DNA from 4 places in the Streptomyces sp. NBC_00647 genome. Region 2 is predicted to be linked to each of the others. Evidence: riboswitches for the same ligand, from Rfam matches in the RefSeq annotation. Region 2 holds a riboswitch; each other region holds the start of a gene.

Region 1 (6,929 bases), 2.1 Mb from region 2:
GTTCCCTCGGGCGAGGGAAGTTTTCCGGCGAGGCCGTATGCCGGCCGTGACTGGCGGTTAAAGTCCGGAATTCGACGCGGGGGTCGACCCCCGCGCGCAGCGCACAGCCCCCTCCCGTGTTTCCCCGCACGGGCGGTCCTCCTCGCGCTTCGGGAGTGCCCCTTGGCCACGGTTGACACCGCACCCGCACCATCAGTCGTTCCGCCCTTCCGGCGATCGGGCATGCCCGCGGCGGCACGCGTTCCACCGGTCCAGCCGCGTACCTCTCCGGGGGAGCCGCCTCTTTCACGCTCCGCGCCGGTTTCGCCGGCGGAGCCGGCGCCGCCGCGTACTCCGATGGCGGAGGCGCCCGCGCGGCGCGCCCTGCCGGCGGACGGGCTCACCGGGCGCACACTGCCGTCGGTGACCCGCAGTCCGCGCTCTCCGTCCCCCGGGGCGGCACGGCTCGCCCGAACCCTTCCGGCGGAGCCCGAAGCCACCCCGCTGGATTCCCACTCCACGACGTTGATCGGCTCGGTGCAGCGGGCGATGCGTCTGCTGGAGGCCGTCGCCTCGCGGGAACAGGGCGCACCCGCCAAACAGCTCGCCCGGGAGGCGGGACTCGCGCTGCCGACCGCGTACCACCTGCTGCGCACCCTTGTTCACGAGGGCTATCTGCGCCGCGACAGAGGGCTGTTCTACCTCGGTGAGGCCGCCGAGCGGCTGAGTAGCAGCGGAGCCCAGCAGAAACGTCGCAGCACGGTGAGTGACACGCTCGCGCACTGGCGCGATGCGATCGGCGCCCCCGTGTACTACGCGATCTACCGCGAGGGCGAGATCGAGGTCGTGTGCGTCGCCGACAGTCCGGCGAATCCCGCGGTCGAGGAGTGGGCCGACTTCCGGGAGACCGCGCACGCCCACGCGATCGGCCAGTGTCTGCTGTCCCAACTGGACGACAAGTCCCGGCGGGACCACCTCGATCGCTACCCGGTGCAGTCGATCACCCCCTACACGGTGCGTGACAAGGACCGCCTGCTGCGGCGCCTCGAACGGATGGGGCGGATGGAACCGGTGGTCGAGCGGCAGGAGTACGCGCTGGGCGCGGTCTGTGCCGCGATCCCGATCACGGCGGGCAGTACCGCCGCGACCATGGCCATCTCCTTCCCGTCCCACCAGGTCGACCGGCTGCTGCCCGCGGCACACAAGTTGCAGAGCGAAATGGGCAGGCTGCTAGGGACACTCGCCATCTCTATCAGTATCTGAAAACTCACTCCTTGTGATCTGTCGTACACGTTGAGCAAGATTTCCAGCAGTGTCAGGGGGACGATTCCTGGCCAGTCGATGGCAAACGACGGGGTAGGCGATGCGCGAGTCGGTGCAGGCAGAGGTCATGATGAGCTTCCTCGTGTCCGAGGAACTGTCCTTCCGCATTCCGGTGGAGCTGCGATACGAGACCTGTGATCCGTACGCGGTGCGGTTGACCTTCCACTTGCCCGGAGACGCGCCCGTGACCTGGGCGTTCGGGCGGGAGCTGCTGATCGACGGGGTGGGCAGGCCATGCGGCGACGGAGATGTGCACATCGCTCCGGCCGACCCGGAGGCGTTCGGTGAGGTGCTGATCCGGCTTCAGGTCGGGGGAGATCATGCCCTGTTCCGGTCCGGGGCCGCGCCGCTCGTCGCCTTCCTCGACCGTACGGACAAGCTGGTGCCGCTCGGGCAGGAGCGCTCCCTCGCGGGCTTCGACACATCCCTCGACGAAGCGCTCGACCGCATCCTGGCGGAGGAGCAGAGCGCGGGCTGAAGCCCCCCGTGCCCGGCGGAGTAACGCTTCCTCAAAAGGGGCGTGTGCGTCGTACGGCTCCGGCGCTTCCGGCGGACGGCTCAGTGCTTGCGGCGACGGCCCTTCCCGCTCCGCGCCGGCGTCCTGACACCCGCGGGCTCGACGGGGCCGGTCGCGGTCCCCTCACGGTCCGCGGCGACCACGAGGGCGGCCAGAGCGGTCGTCACCGGCACGGCGGCGACCAGGCCGATCGATCCGACCAGGGTGCGCACGATCTCCTCGGCGACCAGTTCGCTGTTGGCCACGGTGCCCACGCTGCTCTGGGCGATCGAGAAGAGCAGCAGCAGCGGCAACGCGGCGCCCGCGTAGGCCAGGACGAGCGTGTTGACGACCGACGCGATGTGGTCGCGGCCGATCCGGATGCCCGCGCGGTAGAGGCCACGCCAGCCCATCGTGGGGTTGGCCTCGTGCAGTTCCCATACCGCGGACGTCTGCGTCACCGTCACATCGTCGAGAACACCGAGCGAACCGATGATGACTCCGGCCAGCAGCAGACCGCTCATGTCGATGGACGGGTACAGGCCGTGGATCAGACCGGTGTTGTCGTCCGTGTTGCCGGTCAGCACGGCCCAGTCGATGAAGACCGAGCCGAGGATGCCGATCAGCACGAGTGAGAGCAGGGTGCCGACCACGGCCACGGATGTCCGGGCCGACAGACCATGGCACATGTAGAGCGCGATCAGCATGATCGCGCTGGACCCGACGACGGCCACGACCAGGGGGTTCGAGCCCTGCAGGATCGCCGGCAGGATGAAGAAGTTCAGGATCATGAAGCTGATGGCCAGGGCGATCAGTGCCATGACGCCGCGCATCCGGCCGACCACCACGACGACCACGGCGAAGATCCCGGCGAGGAGCGTCAGGGGAAGCTTCCGGTTCGCGTCCGTGACCGAGTACTGGAGGTCCTTGGGGGCGGAGGGCTCGTACGCGACGACGACCTTCTCGCCCTGGTGCAACTGCCGTGACTGGTCCGGCTGAACGATCTCGGTGAACGTGCGGCCCTTGTCCTTGCCGGTGTCGATCCGGATCGTCGCCTTCTTGCATTCACCCGTCGCCTGCTGCTGGGCGGAGGAGCCCTCGGCGGTGGAGGTATCGCCCGTCGGGGTCTCCCCCGAGGCGTTCACGGACTTGCAGTCCACCTGGTCGATCTTGGTGACCGTCGCCTGCTGGGTCTGCCGGTCGAAGCCGACGCCGGTGCGCTCGTGGGAGGGGGCGCCGCCGGGCCACAGCACCACGAGACCCACCGCGACCGCGGCCGCGAAGGGGATCAGTACCGCGGCGATGACCTTGCGCAGGTGCTTGGAGACCGGCGCGGCAGGACCGTGGCTGTGCGAGTGCCCATGCCCGCCGCTCTGACCTCCACGATCTCCGTCGCCCGGGCCCGGCCCGTGTTCGCCGCCGTGACCGTTGTGACCGCCGTCCGGTCCGGAACCATGGCCACCACCCGGCCCGTGCCCAAGTCCATGGCCGTTGCCGGAACCATGTCCGTGGCCGTCGTCGGAGCCCGGACGGCGCGGAGACTCGGACGGTGGGAACGGGGATCGCTGGGGTGTTGTCACCGACCGATCATCGCAAGAACGACAGGGGCCCTCTGTTCACCGCGCCAAATATGACGCTAGCGTGGAGGCACCTTTGCACACGCGGGAGCTCGGAGCACCGGGCTGAGAGGGCGCTGACCTCCGTCTTCGCGATGTTTCACATGAAACATCGACGAACGGAAACCGCTGCGTCGACCGCTGAACCTGTTACCGGGTAATGCCGGCGTAGGGAGTAGGTCTCATGACCAACAAGGACGTACGCACGCCTGCCTCCAGCCAGACGGCCGGGGCTGCCTCACCGTCGCCGAACGGGGAGACCGGGAAGTCCATCGGCTGGCACAAGGCGTACGTCGGGGGTACGCGTCCCGATCTGCGGGTGCCGGTTCGTCAGGTGCACCTGACCAACGGGCAGTCCGTGACGCTGTACGACACCTCCGGCCCGTACACCGATCTGACCATCGACACCGATGTACGCAGGGGGCTGGCGCCGCTGCGCGAGAACTGGATCATCGCCCGCGGGGACACCGAGGAGTACGCGGGCCGCCCCGCCCGCCCGGAGGACGACGGGATCAAGCACACGTCCCCGCGCGGCGGGCTGCGCAATCTGGACGCGGTCTTCCCGGGGCGGCCGCGTCAGCCGCGCCGGGGGCGTTCCGGGCAGGCGGTCACCCAGCTCGCCTACGCGCGCCGCGGCGAGATCACGCCCGAGATGGAGTTCGTGGCACTCCGGGAGAACGTCGACCCCGAAGTCGTACGCGAGGAGATCGCCGCCGGCCGCGCGGTGCTGCCCGCCAACGTCAATCACCCGGAGATCGAGCCGATGATCATCGGCAAGCGGTTCCTGGTGAAGGTCAACGCCAACATCGGCAACTCCGCGGTCACTTCCTCCATCGAGGAGGAGGTCGAGAAGATGACCTGGGCGACCCGCTGGGGCGCCGACACGGTCATGGACCTGTCGACCGGCCGCAACATCCACACCACCCGCGAGTGGGTGCTGCGCAACTCCCCCGTCCCCATCGGCACGGTGCCGCTCTACCAGGCGCTGGAGAAGGTCGACGGCCGTGCCGAGGAGCTGACCTGGGAGATCTACAAGGACACGGTCATCGAGCAGGCCGAACAGGGCGTGGACTACATGACGGTCCACGCGGGCGTGCGCCTGGCGTACGTGCCCCTCACCGCGAACCGAAAGACCGGCATCGTCTCGCGCGGCGGCTCGATCATGGCGGCCTGGTGCCTCGCGCACCACAAGGAGTCGTTCCTGTACGAGAACTTCGAGGAACTCTGCGAGATCCTCGCCGCGTACGACGTCACCTACTCGCTCGGCGACGGTCTGCGGCCCGGCTCCATCGCAGACGCCAACGACGCCGCTCAGTTCGCGGAGTTGAGGACGCTCGGGGAACTCAACACCGTCGCGAAGCGTTTTCAAGTACAGACGATGATCGAAGGCCCGGGACATGTCCCGATGCACAAGATCAAGGAGAACATCGACCTTCAGCAGGAGATCTGTGATGAAGCTCCGTTCTATACGCTCGGCCCGCTGACGACGGACATCGCGCCTGCGTACGACCACATCACCTCCGGCATCGGTGCCGCGATGATCGCCTGGTGGGGCACGGCCATGCTCTGCTACGTGACGCCCAAGGAACATTTGGGCCTGCCCAACCGTGACGACGTCAAGACCGGCGTCATCACCTACAAGATCGCCGCCCACGCGGCCGATCTCGCCAAGGGGCACCCAGGTGCACAGGACTGGGACGACGCTCTCTCCGACGCCCGCTTCGAGTTCCGGTGGGAGGACCAGTTCAACCTGGCTCTCGATCCGGACACGGCACGGGAGTTCCACGACGAGACGCTGCCGGCCGAGCCCGCCAAGACGGCTCACTTCTGCTCCATGTGCGGGCCGAAGTTCTGCTCGATGAAGATCAGCCAGAGCATCAACGAGCGGTTCGGCGGTGACGCGGCCGAAGGGGCCTCAGCGGCGGAGATCTCCGAGGGCATGCTTCAGAAGTCCAGGGAGTTCGCGGAGGCGGGCAACCGCGTGTACCTGCCGCTGGCCGACTGAGCCGCTCCACAGGGGCGCGGTCCGGGGCACGGAACGCCCGGACCGCCGCCCTCGGCCGGCCCGGTCATACCGCGGCGTCCTGTGGGTACCAGCGCAGTTCCACCGTGTTGCCGTCCGGGTCCTGGACGTAGACCGAGGTGGCGGTGCCCCGCGCGCCGAAGCGCGCGACGGGACCCTGAAGCACGGTGAAGGATCCCGACGCGATGACCTCGTCCCAGTCCAGGGGTTCCACGGTGAGACAGATGTGGTCGACGTTGGACTCCCCACGGGGGCCGTCCACCAGGTCGATGACGCTTTCCGCGGTGATCCGCACCGACGGGAACGGGACCTGGCCGGCTCGCCACTCGGCAAGGCGCACGGGTGCCAGCCCGAGAAGTCCGGTGTAGAAGCCCAGGGACCGTTCGACGTCCTCGACGTTGAGGACCAGGTGGTCGAAGGCCTTCACGCGCATCGCGGTCACTTCGTCTCCAGGGCGACGGCGCGGCGGAGCCATTCACCGAAGAGGACGGGGTCGACCTCGTCGGTACGGCTGAGTTTCACCGAGGCCATCTGGCGGGCTCCGGCGACCAGTCGGCCCGATGGGTCGGCCACCTCCTGGCCGCGCCAGAGGCCGAAGGTGATGTAGGACGTGTAGCCCTTGAGCAGGCAGACCGGCGTCTGACCGGGCTTGGCTCCGAGGCTCCAGGTGGGATGGCCGTGCCACAGCGCGCCGGAGCCGTCGGGGAGGGCCGAGTCGATGACAGGTCGGATCTTCTCGCCGATGTCGCGCAGGGGGCTGTCGAGCCCGTTCAGATAGGAGGTGATGTCCGAGGCGTTCATGTGAGTCCTGTTCAGGAGAGGCGCGTCCCGGGCTCCCCAGGGGGCCGGTTGGACGCTTCTACGATCCGCCGCGGGACGGAGACCATCAAGGCATGATCGACGTACGACCGTTGAGCCAGATTTAACGCCGGGGGGATTGATGCTGGAGCGGCTGGAGATCGAGACCTTCCTGACGCTGGCCGAGGAGCTGCACTTCGGCCGAACCGCGGAGCGGTTGCTGATCACGACCGGGCGGGTCAGCCAGGTGATCAAGAAGCTTGAACGCAGAATCGGCGGGCCGCTGTTCGAGCGCAACAGCCGTTCCGTCCGGCTCACTCCGATCGGCCGGCAGCTGGCGGCCGACCTGGTGCCGCTGGTCGCCGCGATGGAGACGGCGCTGCGAAGGGCGGCCGACGCCAGTCGTGGGGTCGCCGGAGAGCTGCGGGTCGCCTTCCTCGGCGAGTGGACGGCACCCGCACTGCTCAGGGCGGTCGGTCTGTTCGGTGAGCGGCACCCCGATTGCCGGGTGGATGTGCGGGAGGTTCAACTGTCCAACTCCCGGGCGAGTCTGGTGGACGGCTCGATCGACGTCCTTCTCGCCTCGTTCCCTTTCGACGGAATGGCCTGCGGTCCGGCGCTGCTGCGGGAGAGACGGGTACTGGCCGTGGCGGCCGGTCATCCGCTCGCCGACGAGGAGCGGGTGTCCGTCGAA
Region 2 (6,929 bases):
CCCCTCTCCCAGTGGCCGCTACGCAGTGTGTCGTACGCGGGTGCGACCGGTCTAGGCCTGCTGCGGGTGGTGCAGGCCCAGATTCTCGTAGATTTCCAGCGTCGCCGTGGAGTTGTTCAGCGTGATGAAGTGCAGTCCGGGGACTCCCTCGGCCAGCAGCCTCGCACAGAACTCCGTCGCGAACTCGATCCCAATGGAGCGTACAGCCGCCGGATCGTCTTTGACTGTGAGGATCCGCTCTTTCAGGACGTCCGGGAACGAGGCATTGGAAAGTTTGGGGAGCCGTTCCAACATCTTCACACTTGTCACCGGCATGACTTCCGGGATGACCGGCGTCGCACAGCCCGCCGCGTCGACGCGGTCCCGCAGGCGCAGATAGGACTCCGGCTGGAAGAACATCTGCGTGATCGCGTAGTCGGCGCCGGCGCGGCACTTGTCGACGAAGTGGGAGACGTCCAGGTCCCAGGTGCTGGACCGCGGGTGCATCTCCGGGAAGGCCGCGACCCCGACGCAGAAATCGCCCGACTCCTTGATGAGGCGCACGAGTTCGGCCGCGTAGGTCAGACCCTTGGGGTGCGGGACCCACTCGCCCATGGGGTCGCCGGGCGGGTCGCCGCGCACGGCGAGCATGTTGCGGATGCCCGCGTCCGCGTACTGCCCGATGATGTTGCGCAGTTCCGCGATGGAGTGGTTGACCGCGGTGAGGTGGGCGACCGGGGTCAGGGTCGTGTCGAGGACGATCTGCTCGGTCTCCTTGACCGTGCCGGCCCGGGTGGAGCCGCCGGCTCCGTAGGTCACGGAGACGAAGTCGGGCGCGACGGCCTCGACCCGCCGCAGGGCGTTCCACAGGTTCCGCTCGCCCTTGGGGGTCTTCGGCGCCGAGAACTCGAACGAATACGTCTGTTTGCCGGTCGCGAGCATGTCGCGCACGGTGCGTGCGCGATCAGTCCTGGTGGAAGCAGATCCGAGGGCCATACTCGCAGGTTAGCCAGAGGGCGTCGGTCCCCCAACCGAACCGACGGGATTTGTCCGATCTGTCGCGTTCTTGTCCACCCCTCGGACAGCGGCCGCATCAGCGTGCGCTCGCGGCCTTCTCCGCACGCTCCGCGCGGACGTCCGCCGTGCCGGCGGCTTCGCGGGGCCGCTGCCGCGCCCTACGCCGCGCGCAGCCTCTTGGCGAACTCCGCCGCGGCCGCGCCGGGGTCGTCCGCTTCGGTGATCGCCCGTACGACGACGACCCGGCGGGCACCGGCTTCGAGCACCTCGTCGAGCCGGCCGAGGTCGATGCCGCCGATCGCGAACCAGGGACGGTCGGTGCCGAGGGAGGCCGTGCTGCGGACCAGGTCGAGGCCGGGTGCGTGGCGGCCGGGCTTGGTGGGGGTGGGCCAGCAGGGGCCGGTGCAGAAGTAGTCCACGCCCTCCTGGACCGCGGCGGCCGCGGCCTCGGACGCGGCGTGGGTGGAGCGGCCGATGAGGACCTCGTCGCCGAGGATCGCGCGGGCCGCGGGAACCGGGAGGTCTCCCTGGCCCAGGTGCAGAACGTCGGCCCGGGCGGCGTGGGCCACATCGGCCCGGTCGTTGACCGCGAGGAGCTTGCCGTGCCGGGCGCAGGCGTCCGCGAAGACCTGGAGGTGTTCCAGCTCCTCGCCCGCCTCCATACCCTTGTCGCGCAGCTGCACGATGTCGACGCCGCTCCCCAGGACCGCGTCGAGGAACTCGGCGAGGTCGCCCTGACGCCTGCGGGCGTCGGTGCACAGGTAGACGCGGGCGTCGGCGAGCCGGCCCCGCGCGGTGGTGGCGGCGTTCTCGGGCATGCGTGTGTCCCCCGTTGTCGGTGCGCGGGGCGCGCGGCGGCCGGGGTGGTCCCGCCGCCGCGCGTCCCGCGCCGGACGGTCTCGTTCAGGATCAGACGGCGAGCGCCTGGGCGCGGCGCTTCACCTCCGTGCCGCGATTCTCGCTCAGAGCCTGCGCGGGGGTGCCGGGCAGGGTCGGGTCGGGGGTGAAGAGCCATTCGAGGGCCTCTTCGTCGGAGAAGCCGTCGTCCCTCAGGAGCGTCAGGGTGCCGGACAGGCCCTTGACGACCTTCTGCTCGTCCGCGTCGATGAAGGCGGCGGGAACGTGCAGCGCGCGGTTCTCACCACGGCGTACGGCGATCAGCTGGCCGTCCTTGACCAGCTGCCGGACGCGCGTCACCTCGACGCCGAACTGCTCGGCGATGTCGGGGAGGGTGAGCCAGGCGGGGACGAGAGCATCGATCTTTGCGTCAATCTCGGTCACGGGACAAGCCTGCCATCCCGGACTGACAGTCGGAAGCCGAGGGCGCCCGACCTGGGGTGACGGATTCAGACCGTGGCGGCCTTCAGCGGCCTCGACGGGTCCGCGAGCAGCTCCGGATCCATCAGCGCGCCCGCCTCGATGAGTCGCCGGCCCTGAGCGAGATCCCTCGGGCGGCCCACCGCCAGAAGAGCGACCAGACGCGTCTCGTGGAGCCAGCACACCGACCAGGAGGCGCCCGAGGAGTCGCCGCGCCACACCAAGGTGTCGGCGGGCGCGTGGTGGCCGACGTACTGCACGAAGCGGCCGAACTGCTCGGACCAGAAGTACGGCACGGGGTCGTAGGCGGCGGGAGCCTCCCCGATGATGTTCGCGGCCACCGTGCGCGGTCCCTGGAGGGCGTTGTCCCAGTGGTGGACGAGGAGGCGGCCCTCGTAGCGTCCCGACGGGAAGGAGGCGCAGTCGCCGACCGCGTAGACGTCCGGCAGCGAGGTCCGCAGGTGGTCGTCGGCGACGATCTCGCGGTGGGCGCCGAGGTCGATTCCGGAGCCGGCGATCCAGGCGGTCGCGGGCCGCGCCCCGATGCCGACCACGACGGCGCCCGCGGGCACCCGGGAGCCGTCGTCCAGGACCACCGCGCCCGGCTCGATGCGCTCCACGCGCGCGTGGGTGCGCAACGAGGCCCCGCTGTCCGCGTACCAGCCGGCCATCGGCGCCGCCACCTCGGCGGGCAGCGCGCCGGCGAGCGGCCGGTCGGCGGCCTCGACGACCGTCACCGCGCAGCCCGCCTCACGCGCCGCCGTGGCGAACTCGGCGCCGATCCAGCCCGCGCCGACGACCACGATGTCGTGCTGCTGGGCGAGGACGGGACGCAGCCGTTCGGCGTCGTCCAGGGTGCGCAGCAGGTGCACCCCGGGCACGCCCTCCGCGCCGGGCAGCCGGATCGGTTCGGCGCCGGTGGCGACAACCAGGACGTCGTACGGGACCGGTCCGCCCTCGGTGTCCAGCTCGTGGTCCCCGGGGCGCACGCCGAGCGCCGCGCGGCCCAGCCTCAGCTCGATGTCCAGGGCCTCGAAGTCGATGTCGAAGGCGGAGCCCTCGGCCTTGCCCAGGAGTACGGCCTTGGACAGCGGCGGCCGGTCGTACGGCTGATGCGGCTCCGCGCCGATCAGCGTGACCGTGCCCGTGAAGCCCTGCTCGCGCAGGGCGACCGCGGTCTGCACTCCGGCCATGCCCGCGCCCACCACGACGACCCGCCGTACGGGCCTCTGAGACTGTGCCTGCGTCTGCTCGCTCACCTGATCACCATAGACACCTGACAATTCGTCAGTCAGCGGACGTGCTCAGTGACCTGTTCCACACGGCCGGTCGCGCGCACCTCTTCCACCACGCTCGTCCCTGTGCCTGTCCGGGACTCCCACGCCCAGCTCTCCTCCAGCCGCACGCGGCCGTCGGGCAGTTCCACCACGAGGGACGCGCAGTGGCCCGACGAGGTGGTCCCGTCGTGCTTCAGCTGCACGTACCGGAAGTCGAGGCGGTCGCCCTCACGGGTGCCCACGAGGTGCCCGCGGACCACGTCGCCGCCCGCGTAGTCGGCCCAGACCACGCCGTCCTCCTCGTGGTACCTGAAGCGGGTGCGGGTGCCGACCTGGCCCGGCGCCTGGTCGGCGACGGGGGCGAGGACGAGGCCGTCGAGCGATCGTGCCACGGGCTGAGGCTCCCTTACTGGGACGGGCGGGGGCGGGCTAGGGTGGCCAACGTAAAGCACTCGCGGGAGCCCGGACGCACCGGGCTGAGAGGGAGGCTGGGCGGCCTCCGACCGTACGAACCTGATCCGGGTCATGCCGGCGAAGGGAGGGGCTGGACGCCCATGTCGCCTGCACGTTCCTCAGACGTCCTCGTCATCGGGGGCGGAATCATCGGCCTGGTGACGGCCTGGCGGGCCGCTCAGCGCGGGTTCGCCACGGCGCTCGTGGACCCCGAGCCGGGCGGCGGGGCCGCCCAGGTCGCGGCCGGGATGCTCGCCGCCGTCACCGAGCTGCACTACGGCGAGGAGACCCTGCTGGGCCTCAACCTCGCCTCCGCGCGCCGCTATCCGGACTTCGCCGCCGAGCTGACCGAGGTGTCCGGCCAGGACCTCGGCTATCTCCGGTGCGGCACGCTGGCCGTCGCGCTGGACGCCGACGACCGCGCGCACCTGCGGGAACTGCACGCTCTGCAGAGCCGGTCGGGGCTGGAGTCGGAGTGGCTGAGCGGCCGTGAGTGCCGCCGTCTCGAGCCGATGCTCGCACCCGGTGTACGCGGTGGTCTGCGGGTCGACGGCGACCACCAGATCGATCCGCGGCGCCTCGCGGGAGCCCTGGTCACGGCGTGCGAGCGGGCCGGAGTGGTGCTGCACCGGAGCTGGGCGGAGCGTCTGACCGTCGTACGGGACCGGGCCGCCGGAGTGGTCACCACGGACGGCACCGAACTCACCGCGGGCCAGGTGGTGCTGGCCGGGGGCAGCCTCAGCGGGCGTCTGGCGGGCGTGCCCGAAGACGTCCTGCCGCCCGTGCGTCCGGTGAAGGGGCAGGTGCTGCGGCTGGCCGTGCCGCAGCGGTACGCGCCCTTCCTGAACCGCACGGTGCGGGCCATGGTGCGCGGCAGCCACGTCTACCTGGTGCCGCGCGAGAACGGCGAGCTCGTGGTGGGCGCGACCAGCGAGGAACTGGGCTGGGACACCACCGTGACGGCGGGCGGCGTCTACGAGTTGCTGCGCGACGCCCATGAGCTGGTTCCCGGGATCACCGAGCTGCCGCTCGTCGAGACCCGCGCGGGGCTGCGCCCCGGCTCGCCCGACAACGCGCCGCTGCTCGGACCCACCGCGCTGGACGGACTGCTGGTGGCCACCGGGCACTTCCGCAACGGCGTGCTCCTGACGCCCGTCACCGGCGACGCGATGGCCCACGTCCTGACCACCGGCGAACTCCCCGCCGAAGCCCGCCCCTTCAGCCCTCTGCGCTTCGGCGCCACGGCCCTCACGGAGCAGCCCGCATGAACATCGTCGTCAACGGGGAGCGGCAGCGGATCGCCGCCGGGACCGCTCTCGACACGCTCGTCGCGACCCTCACCCCAGCGCCGTCCGGAGTGGCCGCCGCCCTGAACGAGACCGTCGTCCCGCGCGCGCAGTGGTCGTCCACCGCTCTCACCGAGGGCGACCGCGTCGAAGTCCTCACCGCCGTCCAGGGAGGCTGACCCATGGCCGACGATCCCTTCGTCCTCGGTGGCAGGTCCTACGCGTCCCGGCTGATCATGGGGACGGGCGGCGCGCCCAGCCTCGACGTCCTGGAGCGTTCCCTGGCGGCGTCCGGCACGGAGCTGACGACGGTCGCGATGCGGCGCGTGGACGCGTCCGTGCACGGCTCGGTCCTGTCGGTGCTCGACCGGCTCGGCATCCGCGTCCTGCCGAACACGGCCGGCTGCTACACCGCCGGTGAGGCCGTGCTGACCGCCCGGCTCGCGCGCGAGGCGCTGGGCACCGACCTGGTCAAGCTGGAGGTCATCGCCGACGAGCGGACGCTTCTGCCCGATCCCATCGAGCTGCTCGACGCGGCGGAGACGCTGGTCGACGACGGCTTCACCGTGCTGCCGTACACGAACGACGACCCGGTGCTGGCGCGGAAGCTGGAGGACGTCGGCTGCGCGGCGATCATGCCGCTCGGCTCACCCATCGGGTCCGGGCTCGGGATCCGCAACCCGCACAACTTCCAGCTGATCGTCGAGCACGCGCGCGTGCCGGTGATCCTGGACGCCGGGGCGGGTACGGCGTCGGACGCCGCGCTCGCGATGGAGCTGGGGTGCGCGGGCGTGATGCTGGCCTCGGCGGTGACACGGGCGCAGGAGCCGGTGCTGATGGCGGAGGCCATGCGGCACGCGGTGGAGGCGGGTCGTCTGGCCCGCCGGGCGGGGCGCATCCCGCGGCGGCACTTCGCCGCGGCCTCCTCCCCCACGGAGGGCATGGCGGCGCTGGACCCGGAGCGCCCCGCGTTCTGAGTCGTCCGCCCGCGCGATGTCCGCGCAGCGTCCCTTTCCGGCCGCGTTCGGCTTCCGCCGGGCGCAGGTTGTCGCGTTGTGGCCTTGTGAAGGTGGACAGGGGTCCGATCGGACATCAGTGCGACGTCAGCGTCCCCGTGCGTGCGGCGTGCGTCACAGGTCGGCTGCAGTCGGGCCCCGGTATCGGCCGAACGGGGCGGTGTGACAGTGGCGGCTCGTAGACTCACCTGCGTGGATACGACCCTTCAGGACCCGCTTGTCGGACACGTGCTCGACGGCCGCTATCGCGTCGACGCACGGATCGCGGTCGGCGGGATGGCCACGGTCTACAGGGCCCTGGACACCCGCCTCGACCGCGTGCTCGCGCTCAAGGTGATGCACCCGACGCTGGCCGCCGACGCCTCCTTCGTCGAGCGGTTCATCCGCGAGGCCAAGTCGGTGGCCCGGCTGGCGCACCCCAATGTGGTGCAGGTCTTCGACCAGGGGACGGACGGGTCGTACGTCTATCTGGCCATGGAGTACATCGCCGGGTGCACCCTGCGTGACGTGCTGCGCGAGCGGGGCGCCCTGCAGCCGCGGGCCGCGCTCGACATCCTGGAGCCGGTGCTCGCCGCACTCGGCGC
Region 3 (6,929 bases), 2.0 Mb from region 2:
TTCGCGCGGCCCCGTACCGGCGCCGCAGCGGTTGTGTCCGTTCTCTCCCTCGCCCTGGTCACCGGCTGCTCCGACAGCGGCTCCGGGTCGGGTTCCGACGACAAGGGCAGCGGCAAGGACTCGGCCGCCGCCGCGAAGCCCCTCAGCGACAGCGAGCTGGGCAAACTGATCATCACGGCGGCCGACGCCAAGGGCTTCAAGGTCAGTCCGGCCGACAAGGCCGACGCGTTCGCCGACTCCAAGAAGGACGTCAAGGTCGTCGACGAGAAGTGCGCACCGCTCGCGTACGTCCTCACCGGCTTCGCGCCGGGCGACTCGGTCTCCTACGTGAACCGCATGGCCCAGGAAGACCCGGCGGCCAAGGCGAGCGCGTCCCCCACCAAGGACATGGAGGACATGTCGCCGGAGGAGCTCGAGAAGGCCCTGGGCTCCGTCACCGACGCGCTCGGTTCGACGATGACCATCGTCTCGCTCTCCTCGTACGAGGGGGACGGCGCGAAGGAGACCATGTCGTCGGTCTCCGAGGCGATCGAGGGCTGTGGCGGCGGGTTCACCGCCACAGGCAAGGACGGGCCGCAGAAGTTCTCGAAGGTCGCGGGGGAGAAGGCCTCCGGGAACGGTGACGAGTCGGTGGCGTTCGCAACGACCGCTGACGCGGAGGGATCCCCGCTGACCGTGCACGCCGAGGTCGCGCGTCACGGCAACACCGTCGCGACGTACTACTCGCTCAGCCTCGCGGCCCTGGCCGGCGACGGCAAGGCGGCTGCCTACAGCGTGCCGGCCGCGCTCATCGAGGCGCAGACGGCCAAGCTCGGCTGACCCGGAGCCCGGTGGGAGAGCGGGCACGGTCGACCCGACCACCCGCCCTTCCGCCGGGCCCCGCGGCGACCCTCGCACCGCACCTCGCGCCGCCCACCCCCGGGCCGCCTCGTGCCTCCGCCGGTGCTCCCCCGCGCCGCCCTCGGCCGGGCTCCGGCGGGAGCCCCACGGCCGGCGGATGCCCCCACCCGACGGCCGCCTTCGCTGCTCGCGGCCCCGCCCGGTGAAGTCACCCACGGACCGTCCAACGCGGTTGCGGCGCGCCGCCGTTCACGCTCCCGGCTACGCCGGGCAGTGCCCGTCGGACGATGTCATCCGTACCGTCGGGCGACGTCAGGTGGTGCCGGAGGGAGTGCCGGGGTGCGCGATCCGCGCGGCGAAGGCGGCGATGTCGGCGACCACGCGTTCGGGCTCTTCCCAGTGGACGACATGGCCGGTGCCCTCGTAGGCGAGGAAGTCGGCGCCGTGCACGGCGTTCAGGATGGTCTGCTGGTCCTCGCGGGGCAGATACTCGTCCTGGTCGCCCCAGATGACGAGCGTGGGCACCAGGATGCCCGCGAGGGTCGCGCCCAGATCGGCGTCGAGGAGTCCGCCCACGGTCTCCTTCCAGACGTACGCGGGGAGTTTGAGGCTCTCCTCGACCATGGTCTCGATGAACCCGCGGGCGATCGGGCGGGCCGCCGTGCCCGCCATGAAGTCCTCGACGAACGCGCGGGGTACGGGATCGGCGAGGCCTTCCGCCGCCTCCCGCGTCTCGGCCGCCGCCGGCTTGTCCGCCAGGGTTCCGGGGACGCCGAGCAGAACCAGGCCGGCGATGCGGTCGGGGTGGCTGCCGGCGACGATCCGGGCCGGTACGCCACCGCTGGACGCCCCGACCAGAATCGTGCGAGGGATGTCGGCCGCGTCGAGGAAGGCCACCAGGTCGGCGGCGAAATCGTCGGGAGTGTAGCCCTCGGGAGGCCGGTCCGCATCGCCGTGTCCGCGCTGTGTGGGCGCGTAGCCGTGCAGGGATGCCGGAAGGCGCCTCAGGAGGGGCTCGAAGGACCACCAGGAGTCGGCCAGACCGTGCACGAAGACGACCGGTGTACCGCTGGGATAACCGGCTTCGGCGTACGGGAGGGTGAGCCCTTCCCGCACCTGCGCGGACTTCAGGGAGATCACGGTCACGGCACCCTGCCTCCTTCCGCCCGGCCACCGGGTCCGGGAACCCGGGAGCGGAGAGCGAGCGGCGATCACTTCCGACAGTACCGAGGGGCGGCACGCACCGCGCTGCGGGAAGGTGCGGCCGGGCCACCCGGATGAATCGGATGTGTTCGGTCGCGTCCTGCTCCAGGTGGGTGGCGCGAAGGGCCGAGGGGGTGGCTCCCCTGCGGGGATCCGTGTCCCGGGGCCGGCGCCTCCGCCGTACACAGGAGCGGGGGGATGAGGTTACTGTGTCCGTCGTACCGGACACGGGGTGCCCCCTCCGGGGGCTGAGATCACACCCGTCGAACCTGAACCAGTTCGTACTGGCGGAGGGATGTCTTCCATGCCATTGGCGCATGTTTCCGACGGGCTGCCCGTCGACAGCCGGCCCGCCGTCTTCGACGGACGGATGCCTGCCGCACCCGGGGACCTGCGGGTGGAGGGGCACGGCATCGAGCCGGTCCCGGAGAACAACCGCTACGGCGGGGCCGGGCGCCTGTTCACCGTGTGGTTCGCCCCGAACCTGACGATGACGGGCGTGTTCACCGGCACCATCGGCATCGCGCTCGGCCTGGACTTCACCGCCGCCCTCGCGGCGGTCGTCCTGGGTACCGTGCTCGGCGCGCTGCCCACCGCCTACCTCAGCACCTGGGGCGGCCTCACCGGCACCGGCCAACTTCCCCTCGCACGGCTCGCGTTCGGCCGGGCGGTGGTGCTGCCCGGGATGCTCCAGTGGCTGTCCTCGGTCGCCTGGGACGCGCTGATCGGCCTGTTCGGCGGGGACGCGCTGGCCCGGCTGTGCGGCTGGCCGTTCTGGCTCGGCGTGCTGGTCATGATGGTTGCCCAGGGGGCCCTGGGTGTCCTCGGCTACGAAGCGATCCACCGCCTCCAGATCGTCATGACGTTCGTGCTCGCCGCCGCCTTCGCGGTGATCGCCTGGCGCATGCTCGACGGCGTCCACCCCGCCGCGACGGGAGCCGCCACCGGAGCCGACCGCGCGGGCGCGTTCGTCCTGACCAGCACCATCGCGCTCAGCCTCTCGCTGTCCTGGGCGCCGTACGCCAGTGACTTCAGCCGCTATCTGCCGCGTGCCACCTCCCGTCCGCGGATGTTCTGGTACACCCTGCTCGGCCTCGTGGTGTCCTTCGTGGCTGTTCAGGTACTCGGGCTGTGGGGCGCGTCCGTGCTGACCGACCAGACGGCGGCGGGCGTCGACGTGTTGCTGGGCGGCGGGGCGGCGGGCGCGTTCGGGCTGCTGGCCGTGGCGCTGGCGGCGGTGTGCAGCAACGCGATGAACGACTACAGCGGTTCGCTGGCCCTGCAGACCCTGGGCGTGCGGATACCGCGTCCGGTGGCCGCCGCGCTGGCCGCCGGGCTCGGCTTCCCCCTGGTGCTGTGGATGCACGCTGCCGACACCACGGCCCGCTTCCAGAACGTGCTGCTGTTCGTGGGCTATTGGATCCCCGGGTTCGTCGCGATCGTCGTCGTCGACTGGATCGCCCGCGGGCGGGAGCGCGGCGGCGCCCCGGTGGACCTCGCCGTCGAGACCGCCCGCCCGCGCTCCGGACGGGTGTCACTGGTCGCCTTCGTCGGGGCGTTCGGCGCGGCCGTGCCGTTCATGGACACCAGCCTGTACGTCGGTCCCGTCGCCGACGCGCTGCACGGCGCCGACCTCTCCTACTACGTGGCGTTCCTCGTCGCCCTCGCCCTCTACGCCCCGCTGCGGCTGCGCCGCCGCGCCTAGGAACCGTCGGACAGGCCTTTCCGACGGGCCTGTCCGACGCGCCCGTTCGTCGCTCCGCCGGCCGGAAGGGACTCGCGCCCGAAGCCGAATCCGAGAGGAACATCTCGTATGACCACGCCGCCCCGCGTCCTGACCATCGCCGGATCCGACTCCGGCGGAGGCGCCGGCATCCAGGCCGACCTGAAGACGATGCTGGCGCTGGGCGCCCATGGGATGAGCGTGCTCACCGCGGTGACGGCGCAGAACTCCGTGGGTGTGCAGGGTGCTTGGGAACTGTCCGAGGAGGCGGTGCGCGCCCAGTACCGCAGCGTCGTCGACGACATCGGCGTCCAGGCCGTGAAGACCGGAATGCTGTCGTCGCCCGGACTCGTCACCACGGTCGCCACGTTGCTGTCCGACCTGGCCGCCCCGGTGGTCGTGGACCCGGTGAGCGTCTCCAAGCACGGGGACCGGCTGCTGGCCGACGACGCGCTGGACGCCGTACGGACCCGGTTGCTGCCGCGGGCGACGGTGGCCACCCCGAATCTCGACGAGGTCGCCCAACTCACCGGGGTGAAGGTGAAGGACGAGGAGGGCATGCGCAGGGCCGCCGACCGGATGCTCGCCTACGGTCCCCGGTGGGTGCTGGTGAAGGGCGGTCATCTGCCGGGACAGGCCGTCGATCTGCTCACCGACGGAACGGCGGAGCACTGGCTGCGGGCCCCGCGCCACGACAACCGCCACACGCACGGCACCGGGTGCACGCTCGCCTCGGCCGTCGCGGTGGGCCTGGCCGAGGGCCTGTCGGTGCCGGACGCCGTTCGGCGGGCCAAGGAGTACGTGACCGCCGCCATCGAGGCAGGGTTCGCGCTCGGCGCCGGTATCGGGCCGGTGGACCACGGGTGGCGCCTGCGCCGCAGCGTCTGAGTCCGGGCGCTTTCCCGCCGGCGCGGCACCCGTCTCGTCCGGCGCCTTCCCGACGGCGCGCAATGTCTGGGTCCGGTCGCTCTCCGGCGCGCCTGGGCCGGTCGCTCTCCGGCGCGCGGAGCGGCCGAGGCAGTTCCCTGCCCTGGGTCCGGATCGGCAGGTGCGAGTGCCGTCCCGAACACCGGAGCAGTCGGGTCCGGGTGCCATCCAGAAGACCGGAAAGGTCGGGCCCGGGTTTCGTCCAGAACACCGGAGCGGTCGAGTCCGGATACCGCCCGAAAGACCGGAACGGTCGGGTCCTGGTGCCACCCGAAAGCCCGGAACGGCCGGGTCCGGGTGCCACCCGGAAGACCGGAGCGGTCGGGTCCGGGTGCCGCCCGGAGAACCGAGCGCCCGCTGCGCCGCACCACCTGCCTCCGACGGTGAACACCCCGCCCCCTGTCGTGCGTACTGATCGGCACAGCGACAGTCGTCTGCTCGCCCGTCAGGTACGCGGGGAGGCAGATCCGGATCCAAGGAGCACACCATGAAGGCGACCGCGCAGATCGGCGTCACAGGGCTCGCGGTGATGGGCCGCAATCTGGCCCGCAACTTCGCCCGGAACGGCTACACCGTCGCCGTCCACAACCGCACCCCCGCTCGCACCAAGGCACTCGTCGAGGAGTTCGGGCATGAGGGCGCCTTCGTGGCGGCCGAGTCGGCCGAGGAGTTCGTGGCGGCGCTGGAGCGCCCCCGCCGCCTGATGATCATGGTGCAGGCGGGTGCGGCCACCGACGCCGTCATCGAGGAGTTCGCGCCGCTGCTGGAGACCGGCGACATGATCATCGACGGCGGCAACGCCCACTTCACCGACACCCGGCGTCGTGAACAGTCGCTGCGCGAGCGCGGCATCCACTTCGTCGGCGCGGGTGTGTCCGGCGGCGAGGAGGGCGCCCTGCACGGGCCGAGCATCATGCCCGGCGGCTCCCCGGAGTCGTACGCCTCGCTCGGCCCGATGTTCGAGTCGATCAGCGCCAAGGTGGACGGCGAGCCCTGTGCCACGCACATCGGCACGGACGGTGCCGGGCACTTCGTCAAGATGGTGCACAACGGCATCGAGTACGCCGACATGCAGCTGATCGGCGAGGCCTACGACCTGCTCCGCCGCGTCGGCGGCTACACGCCGGCGCAGATCGCGGAGATCTTCCGGCGCTGGAACAAGGGCCGTCTCGACTCGTACCTGATCGAGATCACCGCCGAGGTCCTCGCGCACACGGACGCCGCGACCGGGGAGCCGTTCGTGGACGTCGTGGTCGACGCCGCCGGACAGAAGGGCACCGGCCGCTGGACCGTGCAGACCGCCCTCGATCTCGGCTCCCCGGTCACCGCCATCGCGCAGGCGACCTTCGCCCGCGCCGCCTCCAGCCAGGCCGGACTGCGCGCCGCCTACCAAGGCCTGCCCGGCGGCACCCACTGGGACCTGTCGGGAACGGAGGCCGAGCGGTTCACCAGCCAGGTCGAACACGCCCTGTACGCATCGAAGTTGATCGCGTACGACCAGGGCTGGAAGATGATCCTGGACGCCGCCGCCGAGTACGGCTGGGACATCGACCTCGGCGAGGTGGCGAAGATCTGGCGCGGCGGCTGCATCGTCCGCGCGGCGTTCCTCGACCGCATCCGCGCCGCGTACGCCGTCGATCCCGGCCTGATCAGCCTGCTCTCGGACGCCGGGTTCGCGACCGAGATCAAGGACGCCCAGGTCCCGTGGCGCGAGGTCATCTCCACGGCCACCCGCCGAGGCGTCCCGGTGCCCGCCTTCTCCGCGGCCCTGTCGTACTACGACACCCTGCGCGCCGACCGTCTGCCGGCCGCCCTCACCCAGGGCCAGCGCGACTTCTTCGGCGCCCACACCTACCGGCGCACCGACCGTCAGGGCAGCTTCCACACGCTGTGGGGCGAGGCCGCCCGGAGTGAGACCGAGGTCCTGTGACCTCCGCCCGGCGATGAGCCGGTGAGGGGCGGGCCGGACATCCGCGGCGACGGATGTCCGGCCCGCCCCACGTGAACGCAGACGCGGAGACACAGCACGTCGGCAGGCCGGGAGGAGGTCCTCGGCCCTGTCGGCGCGCACACGGTCGCGAGCAACCGGTCGGGGCCCGGCGGGTGATCCGTCGAGGCCCTCAGTTCCGGCCGGTGCCCTGGCACATCCGGCCGATGATGGCCGCGCCCTGGTCCGGGTGTCCCTTGAGCCAGGCGCCGAGGTGTTCCCGGACGGCGTCGGCGACGCAGAAGCGCA
Region 4 (6,929 bases), 4.0 Mb from region 2:
AGGGGTGGCTGTTGGGGCCGGAGCCGGGGTTCAGGCCGGAGCGCGAACTGGAATCGGGGGCGAGATCGTGGCTCCGGCTCCGGCTCCGGCTGCTGCTGTGGCTCCGGCTGTGGCTGGGGCCCGAGCGTGAGCCTGTCGTCGGCGGCGGCGGACCTGGAACGCGTGGAGTGGAGCTTCCCGTCGCGGGAGGGGTGAGACGCAGGTCACATTCCGTCGTGTCACATCGTGGGGAGTCGTTCCGTCGAAGAGGTGTAACCACGAACGACGACACAGGAGCCCATCATGGAAGCTCGGTTGAACCTCTTCGCCAGCCCGGTCGCGGCCAAGTTCACCAGGCACATCGTCGCCGCGGGCAAGGCGCTCGACGACTCGGGTCTGCCGGCCGCGACGCAGGAACTGGTGAAGCTGCGCGCCAGCCAGATCAATGGCTGCGGGTTCTGCACCGACATGCACACCAAGGACGCCACCGCCGCGGGCGAGACCTCGGTGCGTCTCAACCTGGTCGCGGCCTGGCGCGAGGCCACGGTGTTCACCGACGCCGAGCGCGCCGCCCTGGAGCTGACGGAGCAGGGCACCCGCATCGCCGACGCGGCCGGCGGGGTCACGGACGAGTGCTGGGCGAACGCCGCCAAGTACTACGACGAGGAGCAGCTCGCCGCGCTGGTGTGCTGCATCGCCATCATCAACGCGTTCAACCGCGGGAACGTCATCGTCCAGCAGCCCGCCGGCGGCTACCAGCCCGGCCAGTTCGCGTAGCCCGCGACCGCTCGGGCCGTCCGGGTCTGCTCGGGACCGCCGGGGGACCTGTCCGAGCCGACGGCGGTGGCTGCGGTCGCGCGCTCCGGGCGCCTTTCGCGGGGGCTCGGGGCGGCGGCCGGCACCACTTGCCCCTGCGTCGGCGGCTGCACTGCTCGCCGGGTTGCTCGCCGTCCAGAGATCGTCAGGCGGATCGCCCCTCGCGTGGTCTCTGTCCAGCGGGGGGCGCCGTGCGCGGTGGTAGTGGGGGGCGGCGCCCATCGGCTCTGCCCTCCCGTTCAGGCTCTGCCGGCCTCGTGGAAGCTGTCTGCCCCGAACCCTTCCCAGTCGACGGTCATGGCGTCCTCCGTCAGCCCGTAGACCCGCCCCACCGTCCGGTCGGTGTTGCCGTCGGCGCACTTGAGTCTGACGACATACAGGCCGTCCTCTTTGGAAACCCTGCCCCGGCAGTAGTGCTTGCCGGCCACTTCGGCCCGCCAGCCATCGTCGATGCTGAGCCTGGCTCTGTCTCCGGTGTCGAACCCGGAGGTGAGAGAGATCCAGATACCGGGGAGTGTGGCATCGGCGTTGCCGCTGGTGTCCTCGGTGCCGGGCTGGTCGGCCGCGCCGAGGGAGCTTGCCGTCGCCGTCGCCGTCGCCGTCGGCGTAGGCCTCGAGGAGGACTTCGCTCCCTCGGACTCCGTACCGCCGCATCCGGACAAGACGACGCCTGCCGCCAGGACCACCCCGGCGGCCTTGTGTATCCGCTTGATCACGTCACCCCTTGGAAGAACCAGCGGTAGGACCCGCTCCAGGGCGAGTGCGCTGGTCAGGGCGCGCTGAGGCTATCAACACGCCACGCGCCGCATCGGCGTCGGAGGCCATGGGGAACACCGGGGAAGGCTTCCGGCCCATACGGCTCCGCTTCCCCCCGCTCGGGTCCGACCCGCGCAGGTGATCCTCCGGCCTGGGTCCGGCCGTCCGCGCGAAGCCGGAATGCTGTCACCGGTAGGGGCCGGGAAGCGGTGACTGCCCCGCGACCTCGAACGTGGGGGAGCCATCCGCGGCTACCGTGCCGTCGTCGATCCGGCCGCCGTCGGCCTGGACTTCGAAACCCTCGTCTTCGCCACCCTGCGCTGGGAGGACCCCGACACCGTCACCGCTTTCGAGGAAGCCGTGACGGCCATCCCGCACGTCATCCAGGCCCAGCGCCTCTTCGGTGAACCGGACTACCTCCTGCGCATCGCGACCGCCGACCTGGTCGCTTACCAGCAGCTCTACGACCAGCAGCTGGCCAGGCTGCCCGGCGTCCAGCGACTGACCTCCACCCTTGTCATGAAGAACGTCATCGACGACCGCCCTCTGCCTGAGCTGCAGTGATGAGCCGCCGCCGGGAGACGGGGCGCTCCGCTGGGATTCGGCACGCTGAGCCAAGTGCTGTGGGGGTCACAGGCTGTGGGCGATGGGGTGCAGTGGTTCGTACAGCGGGAGTTCGGCGCCGCTGGGGAGCCGGATCGCAGTCAGTCTGCCCCAGCGCTGTTCGCTGACCGGGCGGGTGATCTCGACGCCCTGTGCGCGGAACTCGCCGAGCTGGGCATCAAGGTCGTCGCACATCAGGAAGAACTCGTGCTGGGGCGGCCCGTCGGTCGGGTGCACGGCCACCTCGGCCGGGGGCAGCTTGAAGATGAGCCAGCCGCCGCCCGCGTCGACGCCGGGAAAGTCGAGGACGTCACGGAGGAAGGCGCGGTCCGCCTCGGCGTCCTGGCTGTAGAGGATGACATGTGCACCGCTGATCATGGCTGGCTCCTGCCCCGTCGACGTGCTCGCGGTCCTGTCCTCGGCATCCTGGCACGCCCAGGTCCAGGAAGACCTTCGGCTGCGTTCGACGACACGACGACTGAGGTGCATGGCAGCGGACATCGTCGTGGCGGGGCGGGGCCGGTAGATCGGCCGGGGCGGTCACCCGGGTTCGCAGTCGGCCGGCGCGGTGACCGGTGAGCGGCGGCGGGAACGGCCACGGACCCGCACGATCGGCGTGACCGCCCCCACCCCACTGTGGCCTGGGCCGGTGGTATTGATCTGCGACACTGGAAGGGTTATGCCGAAGCCCGGAGAACTCACCTTTGTCGCGCCGCGCGGAGCCAAGAAGCCGCCGCGGCACCTTGCCGATCTCACGCCTGCCGAGCGCAAAGAGGCGGTTGCCGCGATCGGTGAGAAGCCGTTTCGCGCCAAGCAGCTCTCGCAGCACTACTTCGCCCGGTACGCGCACGACCCCGCCGAGTGGACGGACATCCCGGCCGCCTCGCGCGGCAAGCTCCAGGAGGCGCTGCTTCCCGAGCTGATGACGGTCGTACGGCATCTGTCGACCGACCAGGACACCACGCGCAAGACCCTGTGGCGGCTCTTCGACGGCACGCTCGTCGAGTCCGTGCTGATGCGTTACCCGGACCGGGTGACCATGTGCATCAGCTCGCAGGCGGGCTGTGGAATGAACTGCCCGTTCTGCGCCACCGGGCAGGCCGGCCTCGACCGGAACCTGTCGACCGGCGAGATCGTGCACCAGATCGTCGACGGTATGCGGGCGCTGCGCGACGGCGAGATCCCCGGGGGTCCCGCGCGGCTGAGCAACATCGTCTTCATGGGCATGGGTGAGCCGCTCGCCAACTACAAGCGTGTGGTCGGGGCGATCCGGGCCCTCACCGACCCCGAGCCGGACGGGCTCGGGCTCTCGCAGCGCGGTATCACCGTGTCGACGGTCGGGCTGGTCCCCGCCATCAACCGGTTCTCCGACGAGGGCTTCAAGTGCCGGCTCGCGATCTCCCTGCATGCCCCGGACGACGAGCTGCGCGACACCCTCGTCCCCGTGAACACGCGGTGGAAGGTGCGCGAGGTGCTGGACGCCGGATGGGAGTACGCGGACAGGTCCGGGCGGCGCCTGTCCATCGAGTACGCGATGATCCGCGACATCAACGATCAGGCGTGGCGTGGTGACCGGCTCGGGCGGATGCTCAAGGGCAGGCCCGTGCATGTCAACCTCATCCCGCTGAACCCGACCCCGGGTTCGAAGTGGACCGCCTCGCGGCCCGAGGACGAGAAGGCGTTCGTCGAGGCGATCGCCGCCCATGGCGTGACGGTGACCGTCCGGGACACCCGTGGCCAGGAGATCGACGGAGCGTGTGGTCAGCTCGCCGCGACCGAGCGGTAGTCTGAGCCGCGTCAGTATCTCTTCGTATTCCGACATCTTCATATTCCGACAGGGGAGCGCCACAGCGCTGAGAGTGCGGGACAGCCCGCAGACCCTCTGAACCTTGCCCAGGTCATTCTGGGTAGGAAGTTCGGTCGTTACTCAAGCTGTTGCGCCCTGCCCGGGACCGTCAGAGGCCCTGGGCAGGGCCGCGTCTCTTCCTGGTCACCCAGGAGGAATCAGTGAGCATCACCAACAGGCGGTTCGCGGCCCTGGCCGTCGGGCTCGGCCTCGTCACGCTGCCGGCACTGTCCGCGTGCGACTCGTCCGACGCCGCAGGCTCGGGCGAACCGAAGACGATCACGCTCGTCAGCCACGACTCGTTCGTCGTGTCGAAGAGCGTGCTCAAGGACTTCGAGAAGCAGTCCGGGTACAAGGTCCGGGTCCTCAAGGACGGCGACGCCGGGCAGGCCGTCAACAAGGCCATCCTGACCAAGGACAACCCGCAGGGCGACGTCTTCTTCGGCGTCGACAACACCCTGCTCTCCCGCGCGCTCGACAACGGGCTGTTCCAGCCGTACGTGGCCAAGGGCGCGGATCTGGTCCTGCCCGAGTACCGGACCGACCAGGACAAGCACCGGGTCACGCCCATCGACTCGGGCGACATCTGCGTCAACTACGACAAGGCGTACTTCAGCGAGCACAAGCTGAAGCCGCCGCAGTCCTTCGACGACCTGGTCAAGCCCGCGTACAAGGACCTCCTCGTCACCGAGAACGCCTCCACGTCCTCGCCCGGCCTCGGCTTCCTGCTCGGGTCCGCCGCGCACTACGGCGACAAGGGCTGGGAGGGCTACTGGAAGAAGCTCAAGGCCAACGGCGTGAAGGTCGTGGACGGCTGGGAGCAGGCCTACAACGAGGAGTTCTCGGGGTCCGCCGGCGGCAAGAAGGCCAAGGGCGACCGGCCGCTCGTCGTCTCGTACGCCTCCTCGCCGCCCGCCGAGGTCATCTACGCCGACCCGAAGCCCACCACCGCTCCGACCGGTGTCGCGACCGGCACCTGCTTCCGGCAGGTCGAGTACGCGGGTCTGCTCAGCAACGCCGAGAACGCCAAGGGCGGCAAGGCGCTCCTCGACTTCATGCTCACCAAGGAGTTCCAGGACGACATGCCGCTCAACATGTTCGTCTACCCGGTGCGCGAGGCCGCGCAGGTGCCGCCGGAGTTCACGCAGTACGGTCCGCCGGCCAAGGACCCCGAGACCCTGGCCCCCGAGAAGATCGCCGCCGAACGCGACCAGTGGGTCAAGTCGTGGACCTCGCTCGTACTGAAGTAGCCGAGGGAGCGGGCCGAGCCGACGGGACCGGCGGAGCTCCGCGAAAGGCCCGTGGGCGGAACGCGGCGCGGCTCGGCCTGATGGCCCTGCCCGTCGCGTTCTTCGCCGTCTTCTTCGCCTACCCCGTCATCGCGATCGTCTCGCGCGGGCTCCACACGGACGGCGGCTGGCAGCTGGACCGGATCTGGGAGGTGCCGGCCCAGTCCGACATCCGGCACGTGCTGTGGTTCACCACCTGGCAGGCGCTCGCTTCGACGGTGCTCACGCTGCTGGTGGCGCTCCCCGGCGCGTATGTCTTCGCGCGCTTCGATTTCCGGGGCAAGCAGATCCTCCGGGCCGTGGTGACCGTGCCCTTCGTGCTGCCCACCGTGGTCGTCGGCACGGCGTTCCTCGCGCTGGTCGGCCGCGGCGGGCTGCTCGACGAGCTGTGGGGCGTGCGCCTCGACACCACGGTGTGGGCGATCCTGCTCGCGCACGTCTTCTTCAACTACGCGGTCGTCGTACGGACCGTCGGCGGACTCTGGTCGCAGCTCGACCCGCGCCAGGAGGAGGCCGCGCGCGTGCTCGGCGCCTCGCGCTTCGCGGCGTGGCGCAGGGTGGCGCTGCCGGCGCTCGGGCCGGCCGTCGCCGCGGCGGCCCTCATGGTCTTCCTCTTCACCTTCACCTCGTTCGGTGTGGTGCAGATCCTCGGCGGCCCCACCTTCTCGACCCTCGAGGTCGAGATCTACCGGCAGACCTCCGAGATCTTCGACCTCACGACGGCGGCGGTGCTGACGATCGTCCAGTTCGTGGCGGTGGGCGCGATCCTCGCCGTACACGCCGCGACCGTACGCCGACGGGAGACCGCCCTGCGTCTGGTGGCCCCGGAGACGACCGCGCGCCGGCCGCGCGGGGCCGGGCAGTGGGCGCTGCTCGCGGGGGTGCTGGCGAGCATCGGCGTCCTCCTCGTGCTGCCGCTCGCGGTCCTCGTCCAGCGCTCCCTCGACGCCCCGGGATTCGGTTACTACCGGGCGCTGGCCGACGACGACGGAGGCGTCTTCCTCGTCGCCCCGATCGAGGCGATCGGCAACTCGCTGGAGTACGCGCTCGCCGCCACCGCCATCGCCGTGCTGATCGGCGGTCTGGCGGCGGCGGCCCTCACCCGGCGCGCGGGCCGGCTGATGCGGGGCTTCGACGCCCTGCTGATGCTGCCGCTCGGTGTTTCCGCGGTGACCGTGGGCTTCGGGTTCCTGATCGCCCTGGACGAGCCGCCCCTCGACCTGCGCGCGAGCTGGATCCTGGTGCCGCTGGCGCAGGCGCTGGTGGGTGTCCCCTTCGTCGTACGGACGATGCTGCCCGTGCTGCGCGCGGTGGACGGGCGGCTGCGGGAGGCCGCGGCCGTGCTCGGGGCCTCGCCGTGGCGGGTGTGGCGCGAGGTCGATCTGCCGATGGTGCGGCGGGCGCTGTTGATCGCGGCCGGATTCGCCTTCGCCGTCTCCCTCGGGGAGTTCGGGGCGACGGTCTTCATCGCACGGCCCGACAACCCCACGCTGCCGGTCGCCGTGGCCCGGCTGCTCGGACGGGCGGGCGATCTCAACTACGGCCAGGCGATGGCCCTTTCGACGATTCTGATGGTGGTGTGCGCGGTGGCGCTGCTGTTGTTGGAGCGGATGCGGACCGACCGGACCGGGGAGTTCTAG

What was found. A riboswitch is a leader RNA that binds a small molecule or an ion and turns the genes downstream of it on or off. The one in region 2 is predicted to bind thiamine pyrophosphate.
Region 1: it holds a riboswitch for thiamine pyrophosphate, as region 2 does, so the genes downstream of both, thiC (phosphomethylpyrimidine synthase ThiC) here and thiO (glycine oxidase ThiO) in region 2, are expected to answer to the same signal.
Region 3: it holds a riboswitch for thiamine pyrophosphate, as region 2 does, so the genes downstream of both, OG788_RS05420 (purine-cytosine permease family protein) here and thiO (glycine oxidase ThiO) in region 2, are expected to answer to the same signal.
Region 4: it holds a riboswitch for thiamine pyrophosphate, as region 2 does, so the genes downstream of both, OG788_RS31870 (thiamine ABC transporter substrate binding subunit) here and thiO (glycine oxidase ThiO) in region 2, are expected to answer to the same signal.

The regions. Positions count from the first base shown of each region.
Region 1 covers NZ_CP109040.1:5,287,327-5,294,255, reverse strand. The annotation lists gene OG788_RS23240 (IclR family transcriptional regulator) at 517-1,242, shown strand; gene OG788_RS23235 (SsgA family sporulation/cell division regulator) at 1,343-1,780, shown strand; gene OG788_RS23230 (YibE/F family protein) at 1,861-3,378, opposite strand; TPP riboswitch at 3,450-3,606, shown strand; gene thiC (phosphomethylpyrimidine synthase ThiC) at 3,599-5,419, shown strand; gene OG788_RS23220 (VOC family protein) at 5,484-5,870, opposite strand; gene OG788_RS23215 (DUF1801 domain-containing protein) at 5,876-6,238, opposite strand; gene OG788_RS23210 (LysR family transcriptional regulator) at 6,378-6,929, shown strand, end outside.
Region 2 covers NZ_CP109040.1:3,224,521-3,231,449, forward strand. The annotation lists gene metF (methylenetetrahydrofolate reductase [NAD(P)H]) at 52-975, opposite strand; gene thiE (thiamine phosphate synthase) at 1,155-1,814, opposite strand; gene OG788_RS14230 (Rv2175c family DNA-binding protein) at 1,906-2,277, opposite strand; gene OG788_RS14235 (NAD(P)/FAD-dependent oxidoreductase) at 2,343-3,572, opposite strand; gene OG788_RS14240 (hypothetical protein) at 3,605-3,982, opposite strand; TPP riboswitch at 4,035-4,147, shown strand; gene thiO (glycine oxidase ThiO) at 4,145-5,311, shown strand; gene thiS (sulfur carrier protein ThiS) at 5,308-5,508, shown strand; gene OG788_RS14255 (thiazole synthase) at 5,512-6,306, shown strand; gene pknB (Stk1 family PASTA domain-containing Ser/Thr kinase) at 6,538-6,929, shown strand, end outside.
Region 3 covers NZ_CP109040.1:1,222,208-1,229,136, forward strand. The annotation lists gene OG788_RS05410 (hypothetical protein) at 1-819, shown strand, start outside; gene OG788_RS05415 (alpha/beta hydrolase) at 1,153-1,986, opposite strand; TPP riboswitch at 2,262-2,356, shown strand; gene OG788_RS05420 (purine-cytosine permease family protein) at 2,348-3,748, shown strand; gene thiD (bifunctional hydroxymethylpyrimidine kinase/phosphomethylpyrimidine kinase) at 3,857-4,654, shown strand; gene gndA (NADP-dependent phosphogluconate dehydrogenase) at 5,181-6,623, shown strand; gene OG788_RS05435 (ATP-binding protein) at 6,814-6,929, opposite strand, start outside.
Region 4 covers NZ_CP109040.1:7,205,572-7,212,500, forward strand. The annotation lists gene OG788_RS31845 (carboxymuconolactone decarboxylase family protein) at 283-756, shown strand; gene OG788_RS31850 (hypothetical protein) at 1,035-1,511, opposite strand; partial or broken gene OG788_RS31855 (Lrp/AsnC family transcriptional regulator) at 1,771-2,115, shown strand; gene OG788_RS31860 (VOC family protein) at 2,182-2,532, opposite strand; gene rlmN (23S rRNA (adenine(2503)-C(2))-methyltransferase RlmN) at 2,834-3,940, shown strand; TPP riboswitch at 3,981-4,086, shown strand; gene OG788_RS31870 (thiamine ABC transporter substrate binding subunit) at 4,162-5,250, shown strand; gene OG788_RS31875 (ABC transporter permease) at 5,226-6,929, shown strand.